Regions from separate parts of the Virgibacillus saliphilus genome, predicted to be linked through region 1. Evidence: riboswitches for the same ligand, from Rfam matches in the RefSeq annotation. Region 1 holds a riboswitch; each other region holds the start of a gene.
What was found. Region 1 has a riboswitch for S-adenosylmethionine ahead of KFZ56_RS15180 (sodium:solute symporter family protein). Riboswitches for the same ligand answer to the same signal wherever they lie in the genome.
Positions count from the first base shown of each region.

Region 2: another riboswitch for S-adenosylmethionine. It lies ahead of KFZ56_RS18575 (5-methyltetrahydropteroyltriglutamate--homocysteine S-methyltransferase); the one in region 1 lies ahead of KFZ56_RS15180 (sodium:solute symporter family protein).
Region 3: another riboswitch for S-adenosylmethionine. It lies ahead of metK (methionine adenosyltransferase); the one in region 1 lies ahead of KFZ56_RS15180 (sodium:solute symporter family protein).
Region 4: another riboswitch for S-adenosylmethionine. It lies ahead of ssuE (NADPH-dependent FMN reductase); the one in region 1 lies ahead of KFZ56_RS15180 (sodium:solute symporter family protein).

Region 1 is NZ_JAGYHC010000001.1:3,150,292-3,157,926, reverse strand. It holds gene KFZ56_RS15200 (glucose PTS transporter subunit IIA) at 1-1,441, opposite strand, end outside; gene murQ (N-acetylmuramic acid 6-phosphate etherase) at 1,434-2,312, opposite strand; gene KFZ56_RS15190 (MurR/RpiR family transcriptional regulator) at 2,323-3,228, opposite strand; gene KFZ56_RS15185 (carbon starvation CstA family protein) at 3,505-4,941, opposite strand; SAM riboswitch class I at 5,146-5,250, shown strand; gene KFZ56_RS15180 (sodium:solute symporter family protein) at 5,370-6,983, shown strand; gene KFZ56_RS15175 (CueP family metal-binding protein) at 7,195-7,635, shown strand, end outside.
Region 2 is NZ_JAGYHC010000001.1:3,893,207-3,900,841, reverse strand. It holds gene KFZ56_RS18610 (YhgE/Pip domain-containing protein) at 1-2,157, shown strand, start outside; gene KFZ56_RS18605 (O-acetyl-ADP-ribose deacetylase) at 2,268-2,822, shown strand; gene KFZ56_RS18600 (helix-turn-helix domain-containing protein) at 2,983-3,333, shown strand; gene KFZ56_RS18595 (hypothetical protein) at 3,437-3,778, shown strand; gene KFZ56_RS18590 (hypothetical protein) at 3,860-4,069, shown strand; gene KFZ56_RS18585 (pyridoxamine 5'-phosphate oxidase family protein) at 4,235-4,657, shown strand; gene KFZ56_RS18580 (D-glycero-alpha-D-manno-heptose-1,7-bisphosphate 7-phosphatase) at 4,726-5,247, shown strand; SAM riboswitch class I at 5,353-5,458, shown strand; gene KFZ56_RS18575 (5-methyltetrahydropteroyltriglutamate--homocysteine S-methyltransferase) at 5,524-6,636, shown strand; gene metA (homoserine O-acetyltransferase MetA) at 6,710-7,618, shown strand.
Region 3 is NZ_JAGYHC010000001.1:2,656,137-2,663,771, forward strand. It holds gene mnmM (tRNA 5-(aminomethyl)-2-thiouridylate-methyltransferase MnmM) at 1-292, shown strand, start outside; gene KFZ56_RS12875 (tetraprenyl-beta-curcumene synthase family protein) at 374-1,438, opposite strand; gene KFZ56_RS12880 (gamma carbonic anhydrase) at 1,510-2,025, shown strand; gene KFZ56_RS12885 (DnaA N-terminal domain-containing protein) at 2,272-2,682, opposite strand; gene metK (methionine adenosyltransferase) at 3,211-4,422, opposite strand; SAM riboswitch class I at 4,629-4,734, opposite strand; gene pckA (phosphoenolpyruvate carboxykinase (ATP)) at 4,927-6,513, shown strand; gene KFZ56_RS12900 (ABC transporter substrate-binding protein) at 6,794-7,635, shown strand, end outside.
Region 4 is NZ_JAGYHC010000001.1:1,833,193-1,840,827, forward strand. It holds gene KFZ56_RS08795 (proline dehydrogenase family protein) at 1-898, shown strand, start outside; gene KFZ56_RS08800 (UPF0182 family membrane protein) at 1,066-3,798, shown strand; SAM riboswitch class I at 3,923-4,029, shown strand; gene ssuE (NADPH-dependent FMN reductase) at 4,152-4,700, shown strand; gene KFZ56_RS08810 (hydroxymethylglutaryl-CoA lyase) at 5,054-5,959, shown strand; gene KFZ56_RS08815 (helix-turn-helix domain-containing protein) at 6,013-6,621, shown strand; gene KFZ56_RS08820 (glutathione ABC transporter substrate-binding protein) at 7,065-7,635, shown strand, end outside.

The DNA.
Region 1 (7,635 bases):
CTGTTTTCGCTTGACTTGAACTGTCTCCATAAAGCTTGTGAACCATTTCTTCTTTGTAACCAAACAGATATGTTAGGATAAATCCGCCGGCGTAGGAAATAAGGAGTCCGATAATATACAGTAAATAATTATTATCCGCAATGAGTGGAATCAAGACAGCACCAGAAGGTCCGACAGTGATGGCTCCTACGTTGAACAAGGCCAGGAATGCGCCACCGAATCCAGCTCCCAGACAGGCCGTTAGAAATGGTCTGCCCAGTGGTAAACTAACTCCATAAATAAGCGGCTCGCCTATACCTAAAAATCCAACAGGCAGTACGCTTGCTACGGTATTTTTAAGTCGTTTATTTTTGGCCTTGATATAAATGGCGATCATCGCACCAACTTGACCACCACCTGCCATGGCTAGAATAGGCAGCAATGATGTAGAACCGAACTGATCAATTAGTTCTAAGTGCACAGGAATTAATCCCTGATGCATACCTACTGTTACCAGTGGTAGGAATGTTGCTGCGAGTACGTATCCACCAATGATGCCGCCGGTTTCTAACATGACATCAACCAAGAACCATGTTATACCACTCATGAGTAAACCAGCAATTGGCTGAATAACGACGATCGTTGCAAGGGATCCTACGATGACCGTGATGAGCGGCGTCACAATTAAATCCAAACTATCATGCACACGTTTACGAGTGAATTTTTCAATTTTAGCAAATAAATAAGCGGCTATAATAACGCCAAATAAACCACCTAAACCAGCGCTGACTTCTAAATCCAATCCAAATAAGTTTAAAGCTCCTATATCATCTAAAACAGGTGCATTAACCAGTAGGCCAGCGATACCACCGAGAACCATGGTCCCCCCAAATTCCCGTGCTGTATTGATACCGACAAATATACCAAGGGAGGCAAACAGCAGATTTCCGATTGCTTCAAGCAGCATGAACCAGTCTGATTCGAGAACAGATGGGTCAAGTATGGCTGCATCTGGATTGGCTAGATTCGTAATCAAGTTAGCAATTCCCAACAATAAACCTGAAGCTACCAGACCAGGAACAATGGGAACAAATATATTACCAATATGTCTGAAAAATTGCTGAAAAATGGATGTTTGTTTTGCTTTGTAAGCTGCCTTTGTGTCAGATGCAACGTCAAATTCGCTGTCCTCATTTTCGTCTTCAACGTCAACTTGAATGGATGTACTTTCATGTATTTCGTTTGCTACCTTCGTCACTTTGCCTGGACCTAGCACAACTTGGATTGTTCCCTGGTCAAGGACACTTAAGACGCCTTCTAATTGTTTAATGGCATCCAGATCCACATTATTGCGTGACTTCACATCAATCCGCAGACGCGTTATACAATTGGTGAGATTGGAAATATTTCTTTCCCCACCAAGATGGGTCACAATCGCTTGTGCAAGTTCTTGATTATTCATTATAGCCACCGTCCTTGTTGTTTGCCATTTTAATAGCTTCGCGTACAAATCCACCTGCCTGCTTGAGAGATCGCTTCGCTTTTTCGAAGCTACATTCTAATTTGATCATAATAATTGCTATTTTGGGGTTATGATGAGCGTTTTTCAAAAAGGTTGAAGCTGTATCATAATCAACTTCTGTTGCGAGAGAAATAATATTTTTCGCACGTTCTATGAGTTTTTGGTTTGTTAACTGGACATCAACCATCAGGTTTTCATATACTTTTCCAATTCCAATCATTGAACTTGTTGAAATCATATTGACAACAAGCTTTTGGGCTGTTCCTGCTTTCAATCGGGTTGAACCTGTTAAAATTTCAGGACCAACTTCAACTTCAATTGGAATATCCGCATAACGACTGATTTTGGCATTTTTATTACAGCTAACGGCGACTGTATGAGCGCCGACCGATTTGCTGTAATTCAACCCGCCTATGACATAAGGGGTTCGTCCACTGGCGGCCAGCCCGATCACCGTATCTTTTTCACTGATATTCAGATTTTGTAAGTCGGATTCAGCCAATTCCGAGTCATCCTCAGCCCCCTCAACGGCCTTCATGATGGCATCCTTACCTCCTGCAATAAGGCTTTGAACGATCTCTGGATCAGTGCCAAATGTTGGTGGACATTCTACTGCATCCAACATTCCTAATCGGCCACTCGTGCCAGCCCCGATGTAAATAAGTCTGCCGCCTTTGGTGAAAGCATCAATAACGGCTGATACTGCTTTTTCGATTTGATCTATTTCTTTATTTACTGCATCAGGAACGGTTTTATCTTCTTCATTCATCACATGTAAAATGTCATGTGTACGCATTTCATCTAAATTCATGGTTTTTGCATTACGTTTTTCGGTTGTTGTCTTTGTTGTTTCGGGCACGCTTTGCATCCTCCTCTTGGGATTGTTGTATAATTTCGTATGTTTGGTTCAAATGGGGTAAAGAATGATCGTAATCTTCGTATGCGCATGCTGTATAAAGCATATCGATCACGTTTAATGAGGCGATTCGTGATGACATAGCAGCGCTTCGGAATTCATCTTCCTGGGCGGCAACAAATAATACCGCATCTGCCATACTGCTCAAGTGTGAATCTGCATATTTCGTAATCGCTATCACTTTTGCACCTTTTGATTGTGCAATTTTGACACAATCAATGATTTGACGAGTTTCACCTGAGTACGAAATGGCAACTACTACGTCATCACTATGCAGGTTAACGGCCGATACTTTTTGCATATGAAAATCACTATAAGCTGTACAGGTCTTATTAATGCGCATGAATTTTTGAATGGCATCATACGCGATCAAAAAGCTGGACCCAACACCATAGAAGTCAATTTTCTTTGCTTTCATCAGGTATTCATATGCTGCTGTAAATTGGTCTTTTTGCACTAACTGCAACGAACTATACAGTGATTGAATATTTGTATTGGTAATGACAGCCATAATTTTATCAATAGAGTCGTCGGGTGATAACGTTTCTTGTTCCAGATCGTGTAAATTAATCACTGCCAGATCTCCGGATAACTTTAGCTTCAACTCCTTAAATCCGTTGTAGCCAAGTGTATGGCAATAGCGCATAACAGCAGAAGGGCTGGAATAACTAGCATGTGCAAGCTGACTGACAGTCATTGTGACTGCCTTTTGTGGGTAATGTAAAATATACTCCGCAACAGCTCCTTCTGATGGTTTCACATAATTAAGCGATTCCCTAACTTTATAAAGAATTCCTTCCAGGATAAACACCTCCAACCATTAACGTTAGCGCTTGCAAACTTATCGTATATCTTGCGGTATTAAAAATCAATGTTTTGCTCAAAGATGGTATATAATTTCAGATTTTGATATTTGAAGCGTGGAACATGTACTACCCTGAAAAGGAGTACGAACTCTTAGTGGTTTTAAAAACGCGGAAGACTTTGATTTGTGCTTGCATATTTGCAGACAAATACCTTATCATGGCTTCATAAAAAAAGGTCCTTGTCTGTGACAAGAACCCCTTTACGAAAAGGACTTACCTTCTTATACAACCTCACTATCTGTTTCAATATGATTCGCCTTATTTTGCTTTGCTTTCCAGAAGAACCAAATGCTAAAAGCTATGGTAAGAATAACTCCTCCAATATGCGATACATTCATGGGAAGGTTAAAACCAATTTGTGCATGTAATATATAGACAAGTACCATATCGGTGATAAACAATGCCGGAATAAAGGAAACCCAGTATTTTTTTCCTTTAACAAGCAGGTACATCGTTGCGATCCACAGTGCAAGTGATGCAGTTGTCTGGTTCGCCCAAGAGAAATATCGCCATAATATATCAAAGTCAATTTGCGTCAGTATAATAGAAACGATGAACAAAGGTATAGCAATGGTTAAACGGTTCATTATTTTCTTTTGATTGAAATTGATATAATCTGCAATAACAGAACGCGCTGCACGAAAGGCTGTATCCCCCGAAGTAATAGGAAGAATAATAACACCAAGTACAGCGATTGTGCCACCAATTGCCCCAAGCAGGGTTGTCGCTACCTCATTTACCACAGCAGAAGGAGTACCGGCATTAATCAACGCGTTAAGGTTTTCTCCATGAAAAAGGCTCATGGAAGCAGCAGCCCAAATCATCGCTATAACAGCTTCTGTGATCATCATCCCGTAGAAAATATACCGTCCTTGTGACTCCGTTTGAACAGTGCGAGAAATAATCGGTGACTGTGTTGCATGAAATCCGGACAAGGCACCACAAGTTATGGTTAAAAATAACATGGGAAAGATTGCTAGATTATCCGGGTGCATATTTTCCAGTGTAAGCTCAGGGATGGCTGAACCATAACCGGAAGTAAACATGGTAATTCCAACTCCAAGTGTACCAATTAAGAGAATAGCACCAAGGATTGGGTATATTCTACCGATAATTTTATCAATTGGCAGGACAGTAGATAAAAGGAAATACCCAAATATAAGAGCTAAAATAATCCATAACGCCATCTGGCCATCAAGTAGAACATGAAGGAGAGAGCCGGATGTTGTCGCAAAAACCGTTCCTACTAAAAGAAGTAGTAACAGTGCAAAGGCATTGACCAAATGCTTTGAAAAATTACCTAGAAATTTACCAGCAAGTTCCGGAATATGAGCACCTTTGTTTCGAATGGAAATCATTCCTGTCAAATAGTCATGAACGCCACCTGCAAAAATGGAACCCAGAACGATCCAAATAAAAGCTACCGGACCAAATAACGCACCCATTATTGGGCCAAATATCGGTCCTGTTCCAGCGATATTAAGCAATTGAATCATTGCATTGTTTTGCTTTTTCATTGGAACATAATCAACGCCATCGTGGTTAGCGATTGCAGGTGTTTGACGTGATTGATCTATTCCAAATATTTTTTCTATACATTTCCCGTATGTAAAATACGCAATAATTAATATAATAATAGATATGAAAAAGGTTAACATGTGCTACCTCCTGTTGTTTGAAATAGATATTGAAATCGTTTGCATAATATCATTAATTAACGACAAAAATCAAGTAATTTTCATTAAAAATTATATGCGTTTTCATTGTGTATGAATTCTATGAATGGAAATCAAAAAAATTTAAAAATACAGTTGACTTAATCACCAAAACACTGTAAATTATATACAATTACATAAACGAACTTCTTATCAAGAGAGGTGGAGGGTTATGGCCCTTTGATACCTCGGCAGCGGGCTCTTTGTGAGTACTGTGCCAATTCCATCAGACAGACGTCTGAAAGATAAGGGGAGGAGTACAGACCATTCAAACTCTCTTCTTATTGTGGAAGAGGGTTTTTTCGTTTTGATAGAGGAAACCGTTTCGGTAAAAAACGGCTAAATAATAAGCAAAAAAGGAGAGAAACAATATGACAGAATATGGAGTATGGATTATCGCTCTTGCTATTGGCTATACTTTTTCATTGATAATTGCCGGTCAGTTTGCGAAGCGGCGTTTAACTAAAAAAGATAGCTATTTTGTCGGTAATCGAAATTTCAATAAATGGATTGTGGCATTTTGTATAACTGGATTATTTTCCGGATCCACATATATTTCCATTCTTGAGCTTTCGTATTTAAGCGGGATATCAGCAGTTTGGTATGGAGTAGCAGAAATGGTTCAAATTTTTATTATTGCCTTTTTAATCATTCGTTCATTCCGTAAAAAAATGCTTGTTACTGTCTCTGGCATGATTGGTGATAAATATGGGCGGACTGCAAAGGGAATTTCCGGGGCTATTACCGCCTTTGCGTTTCCAATGTGGTCGGTTGCTACTGCGATTGCATTTGCCTCCGCTATTCATGTATTTACTGGGATTTCGCTGCCTCTATCTGTAGCTTTTACCGCAATGCTGCTTTTTGTTTATCTGCAGGCTGGCGGTATGTGGTCCATTGCCTTTACACAAACGATGAACATCGTATTATTTGGACTAATGATTATTATTGGTATCATTGCCTTTTTCTTAAATCCTGGAATCGATGGCCTGCGTGCACTTGCTATCGAAAGACCAGCCATGTTTAATCTTGGTAGCGCTGGGCTGCAAGTAATCGTTGTGTGGTTTGGAACTTTTCTAGTAAATGTTATTCTTGCTCAAGCCGCTTTCCAGATGGCACTTTCTTCACGAACACCTGAAGAAGGGCAAAGAGGCTTAATCATGGCCGGATTTATGGCAGTTCCATTTATTGTCGGTGGTGTTTTATTCGGGATTTCTGCAAGTGTCATTGTTCCAAATGCCCAAACCGGGCTCATTGCAATTCCCCAGTATTTAATGGAAGTGCTCCCCGCACCGCTTGTTGGTCTGTTTTTCTTAGGTGTGTGGGCGTGTGCACTGGGATGGGGAGGGCCTTGCCAATTTTCCGGAGCGACCAGTCTTGGTCGTGATGTTGGCAGTGCTCTAAAACCAGCTGCTTCGGAAAATCAGCTGATCAAATATACAAAGGTCTCTTTGCTACTTCTTACAGTACTAATGATTGTATTTGGATTAATGCGCACAGAGCAGTCCGCTTGGTGGAATGTACTTGCTTGGACCATTCGAAACAGTGCAACATTCGCCCCGGTCGTAGCAGCATTATTCTGGCCAGTAGCTACGAAACGTGCTGTTGTTACGTCTCTGTTTACAGGTTTTGTAAGTGGACTGTTATGGTATTATCTTGGTGGATGGGACCCCAATGCATTTTACCTGAACATTCATCCCGTTTGGGTTGGCAGCTCGATCAATATTTTAAGTATTACATTAGTGACGCTCATAGACCGAAAAGCAGACTGGTTCATCCAAAAAACAAATCGCTTTGGATATATTGGTCTAATTGGTGGAATCTTAATCACGTTGGTAAATGTGTTTTATTTTACGCCACTCTATCAAAGTGGGTTGTTTGGTTTATTTGGTTTTGCAGCAATTTTATGTTTTTTCATTGCACTAATCCGCTTTCTTCGACCAAGTAATGAACAACAGCAAATAGCATTAAAACATGCCTCAAGTTAATCGTCTATAAAGTCCATTTTCTGTTTGGACAAAGTTTTTTCAATTGATTTTTAAGCTCTGAAACGTCAACTATGAGACTACTTTATTTTAACAAATTTATAACAATACCTATAAAGTTACTATATTGTGTCAGTTATTGGGAGAATATAGATAATAGCATTATCGTTCCGTATAATATAAGACAAGAAATTATATTTGGAGTGTGAATTTCATGAAGAAAAAAAGGACCCTTGTCTTATTTGTATTTTTGGCTTTATTAGCTGCTTGTAGTGCAGAAGAGAATGTACAGGACGAAACGGGCGATATTAAAGAATTAGTCCATTATTATAGTACCGAAGATATTGTTGATGAGGATGCATCCATTACTTCTGAACAACTTATTGTTACAGATAAGGAAGAGAATGAAGAAGCGATTTATGATTTACCGGAAGATGAATTTTTTGTTTCGATTGCTCCCTTTGAAGAACAGACGCATCCCTGTGAAATTCATAGTTTAACAGGCTGTCAGGGAGAAATGGTTCAGGAAGCATTTGATGTTTATATTGAAACTGCGGAAGGGAACGTTGTCATCGATGAGACAATGCAGACCGAAGAGAACGGCTTTATTGACTTGTGGCTGCCTAGGGATGAAACCTATGCCGTTGAAATCAAA
Region 2 (7,635 bases), 740 kb from region 1:
TCATTATACGCATGGCTTAATATCAAGGCGGCGTGGGATCCCTACGGACAAACGGATCAAATACCCATCGGTGTGGTAGATGAAGATGTGGGATCTAACGTTCGGGATGAAGATATAAATGTCGGTGATGAGTTAGTAGATACATTAAAAGATAACGATTCAATGGATTGGCAGTTCACTGATCGGGATACGGCAATGGAAAATTTGGAGTATGGTGATTATTTTGCGGTTATTATTATCCCTGAAAATTTTTCCGAAAATCTTTCTACAGTAGCCAGTGGTCAACCGGAGAAGGCAAACGTAGAATATTATGTAAATGAGAAATTAAACGCCATCGCACCAAAGATGACGGATCAAGGGGCAAGTGTGATTGTCGACCAGGTAAGCAGTAATTTCATAGCCACTGTCAATGGTGTCATTTTTGATTTGTTCAATAATATAGGAATAGAGTTGGAAAATGATTTACCGGATATCGAAAACTTTGAGAATTATATTTTTGAAACTGAAGAGCAATTGCCGCAGGTCCATGAATTATTAAATGACACATTAACAGATGCAACGAATGCGGAGGATGTCATTGATAGGGCCCAAGGTTTAATTCCCGAAGTCGAACGCGTTACAGATGAGGGCCTGGGAACCATTGATGAGACGACGTCGTTTTTGACAGATGCGGAAGATCGTTTGAACGAAATGGCGCCTCAAATCGAAGAGGACCTTGAACGGGTACAAGGTATTGCAACGAATACGAATAATTTTATTCAGGATATTCAATTAACGGAGTTTGATTTTAGTAACGGGGAGCAGCTTACCGACCAAATTAATACAGATGTAAATGAGGCTATTCAAACGATTGAAACAGTGGAAGATGGCCTGCAGCAGCTTCAGGAACAAAATAATCAAGAACCATTAAATGAAGATAACGAATCAAATGATGAAGATGAATCGAACGAGGATAATGAATCAAATGGAAAAGACGATTCGAATGAAGATAACGAATTAAATGAAGAGCGTATTGATCAGGCGCTTGAGCAATTAGCGGATTTAAAGACACAGTTGGAAAATGTGCAAGCCCAGAGCGAATCGGTTGATGCGTTTATTGATGAAAAAAGGGATGAAGTTGAAACAGTAGTTGGGGATCTTCAAGAGCGAGCAGAGGAAACGTCGGAGAATATTGATGCCTTTGTAAAAGAGTACAAGGAAACCATTGAACCAACGGTCATGGAGGAAGTGGCTCAGGCTAAAACAACCTTAGCTGATGCGAGAGGAATTTTGGTGGAAATTCAGGACACCATTCCGGAAGTGGAAGGGATTCTGGACAGTACAGATGATAATCTGGCAGAAGGTAAGGGGACGTTAGAGTCCGTGCTTGGAGAGTACCCATATGTGTATAGTAAGGTGACAGAGCTAGCGGATAGAATACGCAACCTTCAGGATGAAACAGACATTAATGAGATCATTCAATTATTGCAAAATGATCCGGAAGCGGAAAGCGGATTTTTTGAGGAACCAGTTGAACTGAGTGAGAATAAGGTTTTCCCCGTTACGAATTATGGTACAGGGATGACACCTTTCTATACGATATTAGCGATATGGGTTGGTGGATTATTACTTATTTCTCTATTGGCTACAGAGCCGCATGATGCGGAAACGTTCACCATGAGGGAAAACTATTTTGGTCGATTGATGACCTTTGCCGGTATTGGTTTATTGCAGACATTGGTTGTAACTTCAGGGGACATTTTCCTGTTGGGTGTGGAGTTTGCCCATCCTGGATGGTTCATTGTGTTTGGACTGTTTATCAGTCTTGTCTTTATGTCCATTATCTATACGGTAGTATCTGTGTTTGGTGATGTAGGAAAAGCAATGGCTATTGTGTTACTTGTCTTACAAATTGCCGGTTCAGGTGGTACGTATCCGGTTATCTTGTTACCTGAGTTCTTCCAAATGATCAGCCCATTCCTTCCATTCACGTATGCTGTTGACTTGATGCGGGAAGCTTTGGGTGGAATTATATGGACCAAAGTGGCATATGACCTAGCAGTATTATCGATGTTTGGTATAGGATTTATCCTTATTGGTGCCTTCTTAAAGAAACCCATTAACAAGCAAACCAAAAAGTTAGTGGAAAAATCGAAAGAAACAGGGCTATTTCATTGATGGTTAGAAAGCGTGAATGCTCCCTTGCATCTTTATTCTTGGTGCGAAAGTAGTACCTTCCACTTTTGTGAAGCTAATCGAATGATTCTATCACGTGAGGTGAAATCAGTATGAAAATGACAATCAACGAAAACGAGTTTGAACTAATCGTGGGAGATATCACCAAACAGCATACAGATGCTATTGTCAATGCAGCAAACGGCACACTTCTTGGTGGCGGCGGGGTAGATGGCGCGATACATCAAGCAGCAGGAAAGGAATTGCTTGAGGCATGCAGGAAAGTTCGTGCCGATGATTTAGATGGTGCATATTTGCCCACGGGCGACGTAGTGCTAACCAAAGGATATAACCTGCCCGCTGCGCATGTCATTCATACGGTTGGTCCTGTCTGGAATAACAATACCACAAATAACGAGGAGCTGCTGGCAGATTGCTATCGCCATGCACTTGATCTCGCAATGGAAAAGGAGCTGAAAAGCATTTCTTTCCCTTCGATTTCAACAGGCGTGTATCGGTTTCCGGTGGAGTTAGCGGCAAAAGTTGCTACAGGTACCATCATCGATTTTTTAAGCCGCCATTCTTTTGGCCTAGTTAGAATGACCTTGTTTTCGGAAGCGGATTATAAGGTTTACAAACAGGAGATGGAAAAACAACGTAGGAATTAGTACAAGGAAACCCCCAGTCAAGATGGAGACTGGGGGGTTTTTATATCCCCATCCATGTAACTTTTTCAAATATCGAGTGGGTAATTCTACACCTTTCTGCCAATTTATGATACACTAGGAATAAATATAATATTTAGAAAAAATAAATGGAGTGAAACAGATGAGCAATATTGCAGCAAGATTAATACAATTAAGGGAAGAAAAAGGATTGTCTTCAGAAGAACTGGCTAATGAATTACATTTTGCAAAAACCATTATTTGGAGTTATGAACTTGGTAAAAAAGAACCAATTCAAAGTCATGTTAATAAAATTGCCGATTATTTTGGTGTAGACGTAAACTATTTGTTAGGTGAGGAGACAAAATCATCAGGGATAAGCCTACAGCATGCAAATGACCTGAAGGATTATGACTTATACGTGGATGATATTAAATTGAGTGACGAGGAGATAGATGAGGCGATAGCCTATATCAAGGCAAGAAGGCTGATGAAAGGTAATATGGCTATATAAGGGGAAGGAGAAAGGATACTTTATCCCCTTCCTCCCGTTCATGATTGAAAACGATCAGGTTTATGTATTATGATAGATACAACAGTTTACGGGAGGGCTGCCAATGAACGCATTCGAGGTATGGAATACAATACAAAAGCGGAATTATGAGTTTGAGATACACACCGTACCTAAAAATAACCAACAACCGCTATGGTTTGCTGTGATTCCTGCAGGCGACACGTTAATTATTAAACCTGCCACATTTCAAAAGCCTAGTGTCAAGATATCCAAAGAAAGAAAAATTAGTTTCAAAGAATTTGAACGCGTCCACGTTTTTTATGATCGGTGGAGTGTCGGAGAACCGGGTGTAAGAAAAGAAGCATCCTACGTATCGAAAAATACAGCATATATTTTTGCGTTGATTGCTAGATTTGAGGCAAAGATTAAGGTATCAAATCGATGAACGGGTATGGGCATTTTTTTTGCGGAATTGTCTATAACTTGCTAATACTAAACTGCTTAATTTCTGGAGGCTTCAACTAAAATGTCAGTAACTGATTTTAAAGCCGCGCAAAAATGGTCTAAAATCCCGAAGGATATCCAAATGCGACTACTTAGCAATGTGTTTTGTGTCAATTGCACAGAAACCACGATTATTGATTATGACATGCATGATGACGAACACGGAATATTGCTTAAGGGAAAATGCAAAAAGTGCGGGGAAGATGTAGCAAGACTTGTTGAGGATGAATAAGAAGGGATAATTTATTTAGAGGTAATCGCTAACCTTAAGGAGAGTGGTTACTTCTTTTTTTCTCACATCATTACGTAATGATATGTGCTTCTGGCGGATAGATGTTTATTTTTCGATGATGAATGAAATACTATGTTTATCTGCAATTGAAAGGAGTGGATATAAATGAGTCAACAGGCGATCAAAGAAACCATTGATAAAATTTTAAGAGGAAGCTACGTTGGACCAATGGCAACCGTAAAGAATAATAAGCCCCATTCAAGGTATATGACGTTTTTCAATGAAGGTTTCACACTTTACACATTAACAAGTAAGGAAACGGATAAGGCAGAGGAAATCAAAGCGAATCCTCACACCCATATTCTGCTTGGATATGAGGGTGAAGGGTTTGGGGATGAATATGTGGAATATGAAGGAAAGATTTCCTTTACGAATTCGGATGATCTGAAAAAGGAACTCTGGAATGATACGATGAAACTTTATTTTGAAGGCCCGGAAGATCCGGAACTTGTATTGTTGGAGATCAATCCAATCGCTATACGGGTCATGAATAAAAAGGGAGAGGCTCCGAAGGAATTGGAGTTATGATTCAGTTGATAAACATACGCATTGGTTTTTAAGAAATGGGTATGTTTATATGGAAAGAAGGTAAAGTCATGAGTATCGGTATGTTTCTAGATCGTGATGGTGTCATCAATGAAGTACTCACGAATCGGGTGAAGTATGTGAACACACCAGAGGATTTTTATTTGCTGGATGGGGTTGGAGAGGCGATTAGGTGTTTTAATATGCGTGGATTTAAAGTTTTCGTCGTAACGAATCAAGGAGGAATTGGACTTGGCTTGATGTCACAATCAGAATTGTATGCGATACATAAAAAAATGGAAGCTGATCTAGCCACATTCGGTGCAAGACTGGATGATATCGCTTATTGCCCCCACAAACCACACGCGAATTGTGCATATCGTAAACCAAATCCGCAAATGATCTTGGATTTGGCGAAAAAACATGATATTGATTTAGAGAAAAGTTATATGGTGGGCGACCGCGCGTCGGATATTCAAGCAGGGAAGGCAGCAGGATTAAAAACAATGATTATTGGAAATCGGCAAGAGACGAAAGCAGATGCAGACATGTTTTTTCCGGATCTTATTTCTGTTGCGAAGTGGTTAGGGTGACGCTGCCCTTTGCTATTCATATGGTGAGGGTTATCCGTGCTTCCTTGCTTTTTATCTGTAGAAATGCTATGATTGCTACAGTAATTTCAAATAATTCAGTAATGATTCTTATTAAGAGAGGCTGAGGGACTAAGCCCAATGACGCTTCAGCAACCTGTTATGTTAACAAGGTGCTACTTCTAGCAAGTTGAGGAAACTTGGGAGATAAGAAGATATCGCATAACAATGCTTCTTCTTCATCGAAGAAGCTTTTTTAATTTAAAGGGAGCAGATATAATGACAACAAAATTAGAGCACAAGGCGCCATTTAAAGCAGACCATGTAGGTAGTTTTCTAAGACCGGAACGTCTTAAACAGGCGAGAGTCCAAAAAGCGAAAGGGGAGATTTCTGCCCAGCAGTTGCGTATCATCGAGGATGAAGAGATAAGCAACCTTGTTGAAAAGCAGAAGGCAGCAGGACTGACGTCGATTACGGATGGGGAATTTCGTCGTTCCTGGTGGCACTTTGACTTCTTGGAAAAACTAACAGGTGTGGAAGGATTTGAAGCAGATACAGGCTTGAAATTCGATGGTATAGAAACGACAGCACGCGGGATTCGTGTCATCGGAAACGTTGATTTTAATGAAGATCATCCTTTTCTGGATCATTTCAAATTTTTGCGAGGGAAGGTAGGCGACTATCATGTTGCCAAGCAGTCCATTCCAAGTCCGAATATGCTCTTCATGCGAGCGGTGATTGATGATGAAGTGTACGGTGATATGGAGGATCTGTTGAGGGATTTGATCAATGCCTATAAAAAAGCGATTCAGGCCTTTTATAATGCTGGATGCCGTTATTTACAGCTTGATGATACGTCATGGGCTTCCTTTTTATCGGAAGAGGGAGAACAATCGATTCGCAGGAAAGGGTATGAGCCTTTCGAATTGCAAAAAATTTGTCAACGTGTGATTAATGAATCGATAGCCGAACGTCCGGATGATCTTCTGGTTACCATGCATATTTGTCGGGGGAATTACCGTTCCCATTATTTCAGTTCAGGTCCGTATGATAAGGTATCACAGACGATATTCGGCGGTCTTCATGTTGACGGACTTTTTCTCGAATTTGACGACGCGCGTTCCGGTGGATTCGAACCGCTGAAACATATAAACAGGGACGATCTGTATATTGTTTTAGGTTTAGTTACATCCAAATTTCCAAAGCTGGAACGTAAAGATTTAGTCAAAGAGCGGATTGCTGAGGCGGCCAGTTACCTATCCTATGATAACCTTTGTCTCAGTCCGCAATGTGGCTTTGCATCGACTGAAGAAGGTAACAATTTAACAGAAGATCAGCAATGGGATAAGATTCGCCATATAGTAAAAATTGCTGAAGAAGTGTGGCATTAAACAAGTGCCCGAGGTTCATTGAAAACGTTGGATATTCTTTCATCGCATACCAACGCAGAAGGGGGAGATGTCAGTGCCTATAAACATACCGAGAGCGTTACCTGCGACGGAATTATTAAAACAAGAGAAAATATTTGTTATGGATGAAGACCGGGCAAAGACGCAGGACATTCGCCCACTTAACATTATCATTTTAAATTTAATGCCGGAAAAGGAAAGAACAGAGTTACAGCTCTTGCGTTTATTGGGCAATACGCCCTTGCAGGTTAATATTACTTTCTTAAGAATGCGGACTCATGAATCAAAAAATGTTAGCAAATCCCATTTGGATACATTCTACACAACCTTTGAAAATGTTAAAAGTCGCCGGTATGATGGGATGATTGTTACCGGAGCCCCCATTGAGCATTTGCCATTTGAAGATGTAAACTATTGGGGGGAATTAACAGCGATCATGGAATGGACGAAGGAAAACGTGACCTCTGTCTTGAATATTTGCTGGGGAGCCCAAGCTGCATTGTATTATCATTATGGGATTGGTAAATATGAGCTTCCGGAAAAATTATTCGGCATTTATGAGCATCATGTGTTTGGTCCTAAAATAAAGCTGGTGCGTGGTTTTGACGACGTTTTTCGTGCCCCGCATTCCAGGTATACCTCTATTTCAATAGAAGCCATTCAAAAGGATCCGCGCTTGACGTTGCTATCCTCATCACGTGAGGCTGGTGCGTTTATCATCATTTCCAACGATGAAAAACATATTATGATTACCGGCCATTTGGAATATGATGCGAATACGCTTGCCGAGGAATATGAACGCGATCATCAGAAAGGGCTCGATACCAGCATTCCAGAGCACTATTTTCCTAACAATGATCCAAACGAACAGCCGCCGAACACATGGCGGTCGCATACACATTTGCTTTTCTATAATTGGCTTAATTACTATGTATACCAGCAAACTCCTTTTCAATGGGATTAGCTTAGGATAAGCGAGTG
Region 3 (7,635 bases), 490 kb from region 1:
ACAAGTTGGTGGGGCTATATTTAATCTCGGTTATTTACCCAGAAGTGATAAATCTATTATCACAAAAGGAGAGTCCACAATAACTGCTCTCAACACGGGTTTACACCATCTTAAAAAAGACGGGCTTATCGTCATTGTAGTATACCATGGCCATGATGGAGGCAAACAGGAAAAAGACAGTTTATTAAAACATGTCGCCCACCTTAATCAAAAAGCATATACTGTTTTACAACACGGATTCATTAACCAACAAAATGATCCCCCTTTTATTTTGGCCATCCAGAAAAAATAGAAAACGCTCAGATTCCTGCCCTATGATATGCTTCTTTTAACCTGTCAACATCAAAGAGAGCATATCACTATCCGGGCATATTTATCGTTTATATTTATAGTACAGCCTTGTATTCCAATGGAAAAATCGAGCCTGATAGCCACTTGCTCTCAACAAGTCCCTAGTTATACTAATTCCATTATCCAATTTTTTCACCTTTGGGTCGCCCAAATACAAGCCAACCAAACCTTGATAGATCATTTTATGAAATGAACGATTCGATAAGCCATCAATATGTTTATCCGACTGTTCGATAAAATAATGCAGCCGTTTTCTCATCATTTCCTCATTCGAATAATAGCTACAAAAATTTAAATCTGCTTCCTCTATATCCTCCTGCTGATCAATATAATAATCCAGTAAAATATGTAGGCCCTGCATATATGGGAAATACCCAGTATAAATTTCCTGCGCTAGATTATCATTCATATTATCTCCAAGTGCATACGAAACAAGGCAAAAAATTCCGAGTGTCGACCCTGCAGCAGCGGAGAATTCATACCAGCTTAACCCGGGGGCACAAGCTTTATACCAGTCATACCAGCTTGTTAGACGTGGAATTCGCTCTTCTACTTTGACATGTTTATGCACTTGTAGATCAGCATATAATCCCTCTAACTTCATCACGTAATCTTCTATGACAGAATAATGATCAAGCTTTCGCAACATTTTTTGACATGTCCGAACAAGATCAGCCAAGTATTCCCCATCTCGTTGCTCATTCCGCCGTTCATAATAATTTTTAATCGGATCTCCTGGTGTCAAAGCATCATGCATAGCCTCATGTAATAACCGAAAATCTTCTGGATCCATCGATGTGCTCCGGTCACATAAGTTATCTAAGTAATCACTTATCGTTTGATAGGCCACAATAAAGCGGATGGCTTCTCTCTCATTATGATCCGCAAGCAATGCATACACAGCTCCTCCCTGACAGTGGAACCTTTTCGCTTCTATACTTGCTAGTGCCTGCGTCCGAAGCTCCGCGTTTGGGATTTGAATCGCGCGATTTTTCCAATGGGACAATTCCTCATCCACGGCTGGAAGAATTCTCCGATATACAGCGTTCATTAAAGACACTGCCGTTGTAGGTATACGCTTTGCCAAAGTCATTCTCTCCATTCATGGAACTTTTTGTTATACTATATATATCACCATACTACCCTAGGAGGATTCAAATGATAAGCCATTATAAACATATAACCCCTTCCATTCATGAAACAGCATTTATCGCAAAAGATGCGATGATAAATGGCGATGTAACCATTGACGAAGCGTCTAGTATATGGTTTAAAACTGTTATTCGCGGAGATGTTGCACCAACACGAATAGGAAAAAGAGTTAGTGTTCAGGATCTATCCATGCTTCATCAAAGTCCAAATAGTCCCTTAATTATTGAAGATGATGTAACCATTGGCCATCAGGTTACTTTACATTCCGCAACCATCCGTAAAAACGCATTAGTCGGTATGGGGTCAATTATTTTGGACGGGGCTGAGGTGGAGGAACATGCATTTATTGGTGCAGGAAGTCTGGTTCCTCCAGGGAAAAAGATCCCTGCATACACATTAGCGATGGGTAGACCCGCAAAAGTTGTACGTGATTTATCGGAAGAGGATTATACTGAAATGGAGCGGATAAGAAAATCATATGTAGAAAAAGGACAGTATTATAGGAATTATACGGATTTATAGGGCGTTGGCTTAGTGCGGGTTGTCTTCCAGTTTGGAGTGAGTCTCTCCCGTTTCGGAGTGCCTCACTCCCGATTTAGCGGGGGATGTCCCGGTTTGAAGAGGTCCCCTCCCGTTTCGGAGTCCTCCCCTCCCGATTTGAAACGGCCGTCTCCCGTTTTGAAATGCTTCTCTCCCGGTCGTGGAGTTCGCTACCTAAATTTCCGGATTCAGCATTTATGATCGACACATTTTCATTTATCGTCATTCTTAATTTGAATTGCGTTCTAACATATTCATAATTTTATCTAATTTTGTTTTTATATTTTCTATTTCTTTTTCCAAGCGATCTAAACGAACAGATTCACTATACTCGGATCGGTTTCGATTATATAGGCTGGTTGTTCTATTACCTGCATGAAATGACCTCACAGGCTTTTCTTCAACGATTAATTTTACTTCGGGCAGTTCATTTGTTGTTTCATAGATGGCATCCTTGATGAGAGATTGATAGTTCGACGCTACCCATTCCTTAGCAAATTCATTTGACAAAATTATATTCCAGCCATCTTTTTCAATCTTTAACCTACTAGTTTTAATCCAAGTATCAAAAGATGGCAGGCTAATTTGCTCCCTAATATAATCCAGTACCTCATTCCAAATATAAATTTCATTTTTCATTTCATAATCTCCCTTGTACTTGGCTGTTTTTATACACTTTATTACTATAATGCTAGACTTTCCTTTTTACCGCTTTCTTTCCCCCTCTCAATTCCCTTCTGCTCATAGGAAATTAGGATCTACATAATTTTATCCGCTTCGGCCATTTATTTGATTTCATCCATCAATGCGGTCTCCTCCTCTTCATTCAGTTTTAAATATATTTCAAGAAAACATTGATAAGCCGTTGTTTCGCGGGATCTAGTTCCATTGTCACTAACATCCTCAAGAATTCTATTTTCACCTGTAGTATCCATTCCTTGAATAGTTGGTCATGTCGGATATAATCTGTAGGCTTTCCTTGACCAGAAGCTAGGGGTATATTAGCACCTCCCTCATAGTTTTATATGGGGTTTTCCGAGGTGTATTTCTGACTGTAGTATACTAAAAAGTAAGATAATTAAAAATCGCTTATATTATGGTATCTAGATTCCTCGTTCCTTACCTAAAAGTTATACCATACGGCCCCAACAGCCGTATGGTATTATTCTAAACGTTGTTATATTTTTCCGCCAATGCCTTTAATTCCGCAATCTTATCTGTTTTTTCCCAAGGAAAATATATATCTGTTCTGCCAAAATGGCCATAGGCAGCTGTACTTCTGAAAATTGGCTTTTGCAAGTCAAGCATACGAATAATCCCGGCAGGTCGTAAGTCAAATATCTCCCGAATAGCTGCCACGAAGTTTTCTTCGCTGACAAGGCCGGTACCAAATGTATTGACCGCAATAGAAACGGGCTCCGCAACACCTATAGCATAGGCGAGCTGTACCTCACACGTTTTAGCCAAGTCAGCCGCAACAATATTTTTGGCCACATAACGAGCTGCATATGCTGCCGAACGATCTACTTTCGTTGCATCTTTCCCACTGAATGCTCCTCCTCCATGACGGGCGTATCCACCGTATGTGTCTACCATAATTTTACGACCTGTTAATCCTGCGTCCCCTTGAGGCCCTCCAATCACAAAGCGCCCTGTTGGATTGATGAAATAATTCGTGGTTTCATCCAATAAATGCCCAGGAACAACCGGGCGAATTACATGTTCAATGATATCTTTTTCAATTTGATCTCCTGTAATGTCTTGGTGATGTTGTGTTGAAATAACAATCGTATCCACCTTAATTGGGTTATCTTTTTCATCGTATTCAACGGTTACTTGTGTTTTTCCGTCCGGGCGCAGATAGGCAAGAACTTCTTCTTTTCTCATGTCTGACAGGCGTTTAGCTAACTTATGTGCAAGAGAAATTGGTAATGGCATTAGCTCCTCGGTCTCATCACATGCATAACCAAACATTAGCCCTTGGTCTCCTGCACCAATGGAAGCTATCTCTTCTTCACTTATTTTCCCCTGGCGTGCCTCTAGTGCAGTATCAACGCCACCTGCAATATCTGGTGATTGTTCATCGATTGCGGTTAATACCGCACAAGTTTCAGCATCAAATCCATACTTTGCTCTCGTATACCCTATATCTTTAATCGTTTGACGAACAATAGCCGGAATATCTGCATACGTACTGGTTGTGATTTCTCCTGATACTAACACAAGTCCTGTCGTCACTGTTGTCTCACAAGCAACACGTGCATGTGGATCATTTTTTAATATTTCATCCAGAATCGCATCTGACACTTGATCAGAGATCTTATCCGGATGCCCTTCTGTTACAGATTCAGATGTAAATAAACGACGATTTGCAGCCATACGGCTAAATCCTCCCTTTAATGATGTTACGGAACTCTGTTTATCATTCTATGCATATTATTATTCAAAGTACCAAACGAACAAAGGCGCAGGGCGCCCGCGCATCACGAGTGGCTCAATGTTGCCACGCAAAGTGGCGGTTTTACCTTCTTATCTTATAAAAAAGCCCTTCCTACAATCATGAGGAAAGGGTATGTATCCTTTCGCTCTTATTGTTCAAGGAGTGTCCTTGCATCAGGTGAGCACCTTTTCACCGCAGTGATGGTTGCTGGGTTTCATCGGGGCTGTCCCTCCACCAACTCTGAATAAGAGAGTATCCGTTCGCAATTTAGCTTATCGAAAGAGATCTTTTCTGTCAACTAGATAGTCTCAAGGAGGAGAAGTAAAATTTTCGAAAAAAACTCTTGAATAGTATGGACTAATTTAATAAATGTGTTATACTATTTGTGAATTGATGCATATGATAATGTTATATTAAAAAACATCGGAAGGCGGGTATTTCATATGAAAACGTTAGAGAACACATTATTCAAAACTATATCCTCTCATAAAAACCTGAAGCAAAATGCAGCTGTTTCACAATTGGTCGAGAATATATTATCACGAAATGAAGGTGTTCTTACTGAAACTGGAGCTGTTCGCGCAACAACAGGAACCTATACTGGACGTTCACCAAAAGATAAATTTATTGTTAAGGATGAAATTTGTGAAGACTTTATTGATTGGGGACCCGTTAATCAAGCAATCGACGAGGAATCCTTTAATAAGCTTTATGAAAAAGTATGCATGTATTTAGAGAAAAAAGAGGTGTTATATCAATTCAAGGGATTTGCTGGAGCGGATCCTGCTTACCGTCTACCGATTCAAGTCATTAATGAATATGCATGGCATAATTTATTTTCCCGCCAACTGTTCATTAACCCGACTGACGAGGAACTTGCCTCACATCAAGCGGAATTCACAGTAGTATCAGCACCGGATTTCAAGGCAGATCCAGCAATTGACGGCACCAATTCAGAGACGTTTATAATTATTTCCTTTAAAAAACGTGTCGTTTTAATCGGTGGAACGGAATATGCTGGGGAGATAAAAAAATCTATTTTTTCGGTTATGAATTATTTATTGCCAAGGCAAAATATTTTATCAATGCATTGTTCAGCGAATGTTGGACCAGAAGGCGATGTTGCTTTATTCTTTGGCCTCTCGGGAACTGGAAAAACAACATTATCTGCTGATCCATACCGCAGGCTAATCGGTGATGATGAACATGGGTGGAGTCCAAACGGTGTATTTAATATTGAGGGCGGCTGTTATGCAAAGTGTATTAATCTATCTGAGAAGAAGGAACCTCAAATTTTTAATGCGATCCGATTTGGATCCGTATTGGAAAATGTAGCGATCGATGAAGCAACACGGTGCTTGGACTATGATAATGTATCCTTAACAGAAAACACACGAGCAGCATATCCATTGGACAATATCGATAATATTATCGAGCCAAGCGTGGCTGGTCATCCGAATACGATTATTTTTTTAACAGCAGATGCCTCCGGGACCTTGCCGCCGGTTAGTAAATTAACAAAAGAACAGGCCATGTACCACTTTTTAAGTGGATACACAAGTAAATTAGCAGGTACAGAGCGCGGAGTGACAGAACCTCAAGCTACATTCTCAGCATGCTTTGGGGCGCCATTCCTTCCTCTGGCACCATCCACTTATGCAGAAATGTTGGGAGAAAAAATTGACCACCATCGTTCTAATGTCTTTTTAGTCAATACTGGCTGGACCGGCGGGCCCTATGGTATTGGAACACGAATGAAATTATCGCACACCCGTGCCATGATTCATTCCGCTTTAGAGGGCGAATTGAACAATGTTGAAACAACAAAAGATACGATTTTCGGTCTTGAAATTCCCCTACACGTACCAGGGGTACCTGATGACGTACTTGTTCCAAAAACAACATGGGAAGATAAAAATGCTTATACAGCTGCCGCTCAATCACTTGCCATGAAATTTCATGAGAACTTCGCGAAATTCTCACAGGCAAGTAACGCTATTAAGCAGGCAGGACCAATCTATAAAGCATAAAACGTATTGTTTCCTTATCCCAAAGGATTTTATTTATATATGAAACAGCGCAGCGTGCAAAACCGCTTGCGACAACCGATCTCCCTAATGGAGTTCGGTTTTTTTCTATTTCTGCTCCCAAGTTGATTTCTAACTCCAGTCAACTCCCATATTCTCCGGTTGATATTTCCCTGATTCTCTTAGAGAATTTTCATCTCTCAAACTAGGCATTCACACATTTTTTCCGAAAATCATAAACTGTTTTGACATATCATTACTGAAATTGAAAGGGTCGAACTGTATGAAAAAAACAAAGCTTATCGCTGTTATTTCAATTATGCTGCTCCTTTTCCTTTCCGCATGTAATTCAAATGGAAATACGTCTATTCAACTTGCCGAAGTCACCCGTTCCGTTTTCTATGCACCGCAGTATGTTGCCATTGAAAAAGGATTCTTTGAAGAAGAAGGGTTGGATGTGGAATTGCAGACTACATGGGGTGGTGATACAACAATGACAGCTCTGTTATCAGATGGTGCTGATATTGCCCTTGTCGGTTCGGAAACTTCTATGTACGTATATGGGCAAGATTCCAAGGATTATGCTGTTAACTTTGCACAATTAACAGCTACAGATGGAACATTTCTTGTTGCCAAGGAACCTAATCCTGACTTTACATGGGATGAACTTAGAGGAAGCGAATTTTTAGGACAGCGTACAGGTGGTATGCCGCAGATGGTTGGTGAATTTGTATTAAAAAGTCACGATATTGATCCACATACTGATTTGAATTTAAACCAGAATATTGATTTTGCCAATATCCCAGGAGCATTTTCATCAGGTGACTATGAATATGTCCAATTATTCGAGCCAACAGCAAGTGTTTTTGAAGAAGAAGGGAACGGCCATATTGTTGCTTCCTTCGGGGAAGAGTCCGGGAAAGTACCTTACACTTCCTATATGGCGAAAGAAAGTTACTTCGATGAGAATGAAGAGGTACTCAGCAAGTTTACAAGTGCAATCTATCAAGCACAGCAGTGGGTACAGGAAAATAATGCTGAGGACATCGCAGAAGTCATCCAGCCTTATTTCGAGGATACCGAAGTGGATATGTTAGCGCAAGCAATCGATCGTTATAAAAATCA
Region 4 (7,635 bases), 1.3 Mb from region 1:
GTTTGTAGCAGGCACCACAATTGAAAGCGTTACAGAAACCGTCAAGAAGCTCAACGGCCGTGGAATAAGCTGCACACTTGATCGTTTGGGAGAATTCGTATCTGAAAAAGAAGAGGCTATTGAAGCGAAGGGAGAATCTATTCGTCTCTTAGAAACAATTAATACGGAAAATATCGAGTGTCATATATCCGTGAAATTAACACAAATGGGACTGGATATTGATCATGATTTTTGTATCCAAAATATGCTTGAAATTTTGCATGTGGCAGATCGGTATAATATTTTTGTCAATATCGATATGGAAGATTATGCACATTACCAGCAAACACTCGATGTACTTCATATTTTAAGGAAACGCTATGAAAATGTGGGTACTGTTATGCAATCTTATCTTTATCGAACTGAAGCAGATTTGGAGAGCCTCAAGGATGTACGTCTCAGACTGGTGAAAGGAGCTTATAAAGAAAGTGAGGAAGTGGCTTATCAGGACAATGCAGCTATTGATCGTAATTTTATAACAATTGCTAAGAAAAGACTGCTTGGAGATACATTTACTTCTATCGCAACACACGACCATGATATCATCCATGAATTGAAAGATTTTATTGTAGAAAATAACATTAACAAAGAAAATTATGAATTTCAAATGCTTTATGGCTTTCGGAATGATATGCAGTATGGGCTTGCTAAGGAGGGATATAATTTTTGTACCTATATTCCATTCGGCACGGACTGGTTTGGGTATTTCATGCGTCGTATGGCTGAACGTCCGCAGAATATTAATTTAGTGGTAAAGGATACTTTCTACACAACGGAAAATAAGTTGAAAAAATTTCCGGTTGTCCTCGGAATTGTGGCAGGAACCACGTTGTTGGTTTTGTTGGGACGTAAGAAGTAGTGAATGCAGGTGGAATCTTATTTAGCTAGTCTTGTAAAATGAGTCATAGTAATCATACTATGACTTTTCGTGTTTATGATAAAAGTTATGTTTCATTGTTTTTAGAAAGAAAATACGTCACAAATCTGTTATCATTAATGAATAACAGAAACTAAGGGGGGTACTTTTTGAATAATGAAAGTAAAATGAGTGCCAAACAAGTAGAAAAACTGAAAAAGTTTGGTAGTCGTTTCGGTATTATAATAGGTATATTACTACTTCTTTTTGTTGTTGGATCGCTAGCATTTCATTGGATCACAGATTATATATGGATGAATAACCTTGATTTTGGGGGCGTGTTTACGACTATCCTGGGAAGTAAAGTATTGCTCGGAGTAGCGGGTTTTATCTTATTCTCCGTAGTTACATATTTCACTTTTTTCTGGATAATTCGTTCATACGTAACGCATTTTGATTCGCATCAGCTACCACCGGTTATTTTGAAGCGGAAAACAATGAATGCAATGATGCTTGGTGTTTCAATCTTGGCTGGACTTATTGGTAGCACAGTAGTACAAGGGATTGGATGGGAGCCTGCACTCAAACTTTTAAATCATGCTTCATTCGAACAAACGGATCCGTATTTTAATATGGATATTTCTTTTTATATGTTTGTTCTTCCTTTTTTGGAATTTATTGTTTATCTTTTACTTGGTTTAAGCATCTTTTTCCTTATTGTGCAGATCGGATCATACTCGGTGTTTAATATGTATCGAATGAGCCGTTCAGCTCAGTGGCATATGGGAATAACCTTAGGAACGATTGGAGTCCTCTTAGCTTGTAATCACTTGCTAATGCCATATAGTACATTGTTGACGAATCAGGTGAACCTTTTTCAACAAAGTGTTGTACATGGGATGAGTTATACGGATAGCCTCATCAATATACCAAAAGCTTATATTCTAGCAGCAGTAGCTATTATTGGAACCATTTGGATGATTATTGCACTGCGAAAAGGAAAGATCCAATCTATGTTCATACCTATTGTTACTTATGTTGGGGTTGTCATTGTCGGACAACTGGCATCTGTAGGTGTGCAACAATTTCTCGTACAGCCAAATGAATTTTATCAGGAAGAAGAGTTTCTGGAGCATAATCTTCATTTTACACAGGCAGCTTATGAACTGGAAGATATAAATGAAACAGAACATTCAGGTAATGGATCCTTAGACGAAGGATTGGTGGAAGATAATGAATTAACCATCAATAATGTACGGATTAATGATTCAAGACCACTGCTTGATGTATATAATCAGCTTCAAACATTTCGATCGTATTATCAATTTAACGATGTTGATATTGATCGATATGAAATTGGCGATGAATATGAGCAGGTTTTTATTGGAGCAAGGGAGTTAAGTACAGTCGATCTACCAGAGCAGGCACAAACCTGGGTGAATCAGAACCTGAGGTATACACATGGCTACGGAGTCACGATGAGTCATGTTAATGAGCTAACTGCTCAAGGTCAACCAGAATATATGCTACAAGATCTTCCGCCCGAGGGAGATTTGGATGTGTCTCGTCCTCAAATTTACTACGGAGAAGAAGATTACCCGAATGTAATCGTGAATTCGGAAGTAGATGAATTTGATTATCCTTCTGGTGATGAAAATATATCGAATCGATATGAGGAGGATTCAGGGATTTCATTAGGCGGGATTAACCGGGCGTTATTTGCTTTAAAAGAGGGATCATTTCGGATGTTCTTCTCTGATCAACTAACAGATGAAAGTCAGTTTCTTGAGACCCGAAATATTATGGATCGTGTTAATCGAATCGCTCCTTTTTTTGAATATGATTCCGATCCGTACATTTTTGTACGTGATGATGGCAGTCTGGCCTGGATGATGGACGCCTATCTAACAGGTGAAAGGTATCCATACTCAGAGTCTTATCAGAATAACGACAATTATATTCGAAACTCGGTGAAGGTGACTGTTGATGCCTATACTGGCGAAGTCGATTTTTATATTGCAAATCCGGATGATCCGTTGGTGCAGACATACCAGAAAATGTTCCCTGAATTGTTCACAGAGGAAATCCCAGCAGACGTGCAGGCTCATTTCCGCTTCCCTGAAAGATTATTTAGCATTCAAGCATCAATGTATGGTACGTATCATATGACTGATCTGGAAATGTTCTATAATCGGGAAGATGCATGGGAGTTCCCGACAGAGAAATACTTTAACGAAGATATTGAAATGGAACCATACTATGTAACAATGAAGCTTCCCGAATACGATGAGGAAGAGTTTATTCTGATGATGCCTTATACACCGAAAAATCGTCAAAATATGCTTGCATGGATCGGTGTACGTAATGATGGGGAATATTATGGTGAAAAATTTGTCTATCGTTTCCCAAGGCAAGAAAATATTTACGGTCCGCAGCAAATTGAAAACCGGATTAACCAGGATAGCACGATTTCTCAGGAATTGAATCTTTGGTCACAAGGTGGATCAGAAGTGATTCGTGGGAACTTACTTGCCATTCCAATTGAAGATACAGTTATATACGTCGAACCAATTTATATTGAGTCTTCCAATGAGACATCACTTCCGGAAGTAAAACAGGTTGTCGTTGCTTATGAGGACCACATCGTAATGGAAGAAACGTTTGAGGAGTCGATGGAGCAAATGCTCAATCTTGTGGATCCGAATCGTCAGCCAGATGAAGAACAAACATCTGAGGAAGAGCCGGGGGAACAAGAACAGCCAATTTCAGAATCTGACGAGCTATTACAAGAGTTTTCAGATCTATTCAATTCCTATCAAGATGCGTTAGCTGAAGGCGACTGGAATAAAGCTGCAGAAATTATGACAGAAATAGAAGACAAATTAACTGAGGAAGAACAATGATTGTAATAGAGAAAAGAACTCCAGAGGAATTTGGGGTTCTTTTCTCTAACATCATTATTAAAATTTTCAAAACTGACTTGACTTATCGGATTAATTAAAATACACTATACCATATAATTAAATATTCTTATCCAGAGAAGCTGAGGGATGTGGCCCTATGAAGCTTCAGCAACCTCTGACAAATGTTGGAAAGGTGCTAATTCCACCGAGAGTAATCTTGGGAGATAAGAGCGGAATATCAGATAAGCCCTCTTTCTCATTATAAGAAAAGGGGGCTTGTTTTAATGGCGAAGTGCAGAATTTCTTGCTAAGAGAATATAGTAAAAATGCATGGATAAGAAAGGATGATCATTATGAGTGAAATTGTTGTGATATCAGGAAGTCCTTCAGCCTTTTCGCGTTCAGAACAAGTGCTTAAATATCTAGGGAACTTACTTAAACAGGAACATTTCTCAGTGACTCATATTTCGATTAAAGATGTGCCGGCAGAGGAGGTATTTCAAGGGAAGTTTGATAGTCCGGCTATTCACGAAGTGACAGAACTAATCCAAAATGCCAAGGGTGTTATTGTTGGATCGCCAGTGTATAAGGGTGCCTATTCAGGAGTCTTAAAAGCGTTGCTTGATATTCTCCCACAGGATGTACTCAAACACACACCAGTACTTCCGCTGATGACAGGTGGGAGTGCGTCTCATTTGCTAGCGATCGAATATACCTTGAAGCCAGTGTTAGCTACGTTAAAAGGTCATAATTTAAAAGGTCTCTATCTGCTTGATCGTCAAATAGATAAAAGAAAAGAAAACCCCATTATCGATGAGGATATTTTACAACGTACGAAAAAGCAACTTCAGTATTTTACTGAGATCGTTAACAGGCAGGCCTCAACAGTGTTTTTAACCTGATTGGACGATTCATGAAATAGGAGGAGACAACTCAAAAAAAGGATGGAAGCATACACTTAGAGATATTTATCTATCCAAGGAGTAATTGCCGAATCATCACTCTGGAAAAAATACCAAAAGCGTATTGTAAAATAACTGTATGAAAAAAGAACCGGTGCCATTTAATTGAAAGGCACTGGTTCTTTTTATTTTTAAACAAAGGAGTTGACATTTTACCAACAATGACTATACACTTAATTCAACAAAGTTGAATACAATTATATATAGTTGAATAAAGTTAAAGTAATTAATTGTTTTTGTAAGCGCATTCTTATCACCTATTACTGACTATCTTTAACTAGGGAGGGAAGACCATGCAGCATTGGCCGGATTTTGTACAGGTAAAGGAAGTAGCACCTCGAGACGGTTTGCAGAATGAAAAGGACTGGATTTCGACAGACGATAAAGTGGCTTGGATTAATATGCTTTCTGAGTCAGGTGTCAAGGAGATTGAGTATTCGTCGTTTGTGCATCCGAAATGGATACCAAATCTTTCCGATGCACGAGAAGTAGGTAAGCGGATAATTAAACATCCGAGTGTTTTCTATTCGGCGCTGGTTCCAAATAGGAAGGGGCTTGAACATGCATTGGAAGCAGGTATTGATGGGGCTTCCGTGTTTATGTCCGCAAGCGAAACCCACAATAAGAAAAATATTAATAAAACGATAGCAGAAACATTCCCCGTGATGCGAGATGTTATCCGTGAAGCAAAGCAAGAGGGTAAGAGAGTAACAGGCTATGTTTCTACTGTATTTGATTGTCCGTTTGAAGGTAAGATAACACCTGATCAAGTTATCCATGTTTGTGATCAATTGTTTGAATATGGCGCAGATGATATTTCCCTTGGAGATACAATCGGTTCAGCTGTACCGTCGCAAGTGGATCAGCTGCTAGAAGCAGTTTTGGCCAACTATTCGGAAGAGAAAATCATCATGCATTTTCATGACACAAGAGGTATGGCTATTGCTAACATCATGCGTTCCCTGGAATACGGCATAACGCGATTTGACAGTTCTGTTGGAGGTTTGGGCGGCTGTCCTTACGCACCGGGTGCAGCCGGAAATGTGGCAACAAATGATGTATTATATCTTCTCCATGGCTTAGGGATAAAAACAGGCATTCAGGAACGCAAAATTCAAGAAGCAGCACTATTTATGCAAAATAAATTAGGAAAGTCATTACCAAGTAAGGCGCTCGCACATTATGTAAGTACAGCTTAAGTTTATATGTTTCTGTGAATATTCTCTCCTTGACTGTGAATGTTGGCTATTCTATGATTAAAGGCATACATTCGATTTATAAAGTAAAGGAGAGAGTCCCCATAAATCTTGATAATATTGGTAAAAAAATAAAACAAATACGAGTAAGAAGTAAAAAAACACAGCAGCAAATTGCAGATGAATGCGGTATCTCCAAAAGCTTATTATCCAAAATCGAAAACGGTCAAGCCGCTTCTGCAATCGCAACTTTATCCAAAATTAGCGACGCACTACAAGTGCCTCTCTCATGGGTGTTGGATGATAAATCGGAAAAAGAACTGGTACTACTTCCAAAAGCAAACAGACAGTCCAAAATTGGGGATGAAAATATGGGCTATTCCTATGAACTGCTCGCAAGTAGATCCCAGTATAATGGTGTAGAACCGACTATTGTTCACGTTACACCAAAGCATACGAACGATCGGCAGGAGGCTTATACCCATTCTCAAGATGAATTTATATTTATTCTCGAAGGTATGATTTACTTGTATTATGATGGGGAGGAGCATTATATGGAAAAAGGCGATAGTGCCTATTTTCAAGGATCAAAATCCCATTTATTTATCCCCGTCGATAATAATGGCGCGAAAGTATTAACATTATTTATTGATAGCCCATTGTAAACTTGATTTATTCTACCATTGAATATGACGTAAAGAGGCTGGGACAAAACAAACGTGTTTCATTAAAAAGACGAACATTATCAAACTTAGCGTAGGAAATATGTGGAGACTCCAGCGGGAGGGAAGGCATAGGTGAGACACCGAAGTGCGATAGCAATCTTTTTTGCGAGGAGTGCTTACCCTGAGAAGCCACTTGCAACACGAAGCGCACACGGGGGCTCACCAGCCGCCCTAAGGTGCGCGACGTATATTTTTAGAAGCGATGTATGGTCGGAATTTATTTGTTAAAAACACTTTTGTCCCAGCCCTTTTGATTTTAAATCTGTGCATAATTTCAAGAAATTTGAAAATCGATATTGTATGAAATGAAAATATAAGATATATTAGATATTATAATTTTCATCATTTGTCAAATTTCAACACACAACAGGGGGTAATCACAGATGAAAAAATCAAAAAATTCCGTTCTTATGCTGTTATTAATACTTGGTATGGTGCTTGCAGCTTGCGCAAGTGAGCCGGATGACGCCAGTGATACAACAGAAGAGGGAGGAGAAGGACAAAATGGAGGGGATCTAGTCATTACCACTGCCTCTGATGCAGTTTCCTTAGATCCGACGGGAGCAAACGATGTTCCATCCTTTGATGTACAATATAATATATTTGAAAATTTAGTAAAACAGGATGAAAATATGGAACTGGAGCCAGGGTTAGCAAAAAGTTGGGAAACGGTAGATGATCATACATGGGAATTTAAACTGCAAGAAGGCGTGACTTTTCATGATGGTTCTGCATTTAATGCGGAAGTTGTGAAGGCGAATCTTGAGCGTGTCATGGATCCGGATGTTGCAGCTCCTGCAGCCTATTTAATTGACATGATATCGGATATTGAAGTGGTAGATGATTATACGATTCGACTAACTACGGAGTACCCTTTCGGTAGTTTGCCGGCAAATCTTACACATTCTACAACGGCAATGGTTTCACAAGAGCAGATCGAGGAAGATTATACGG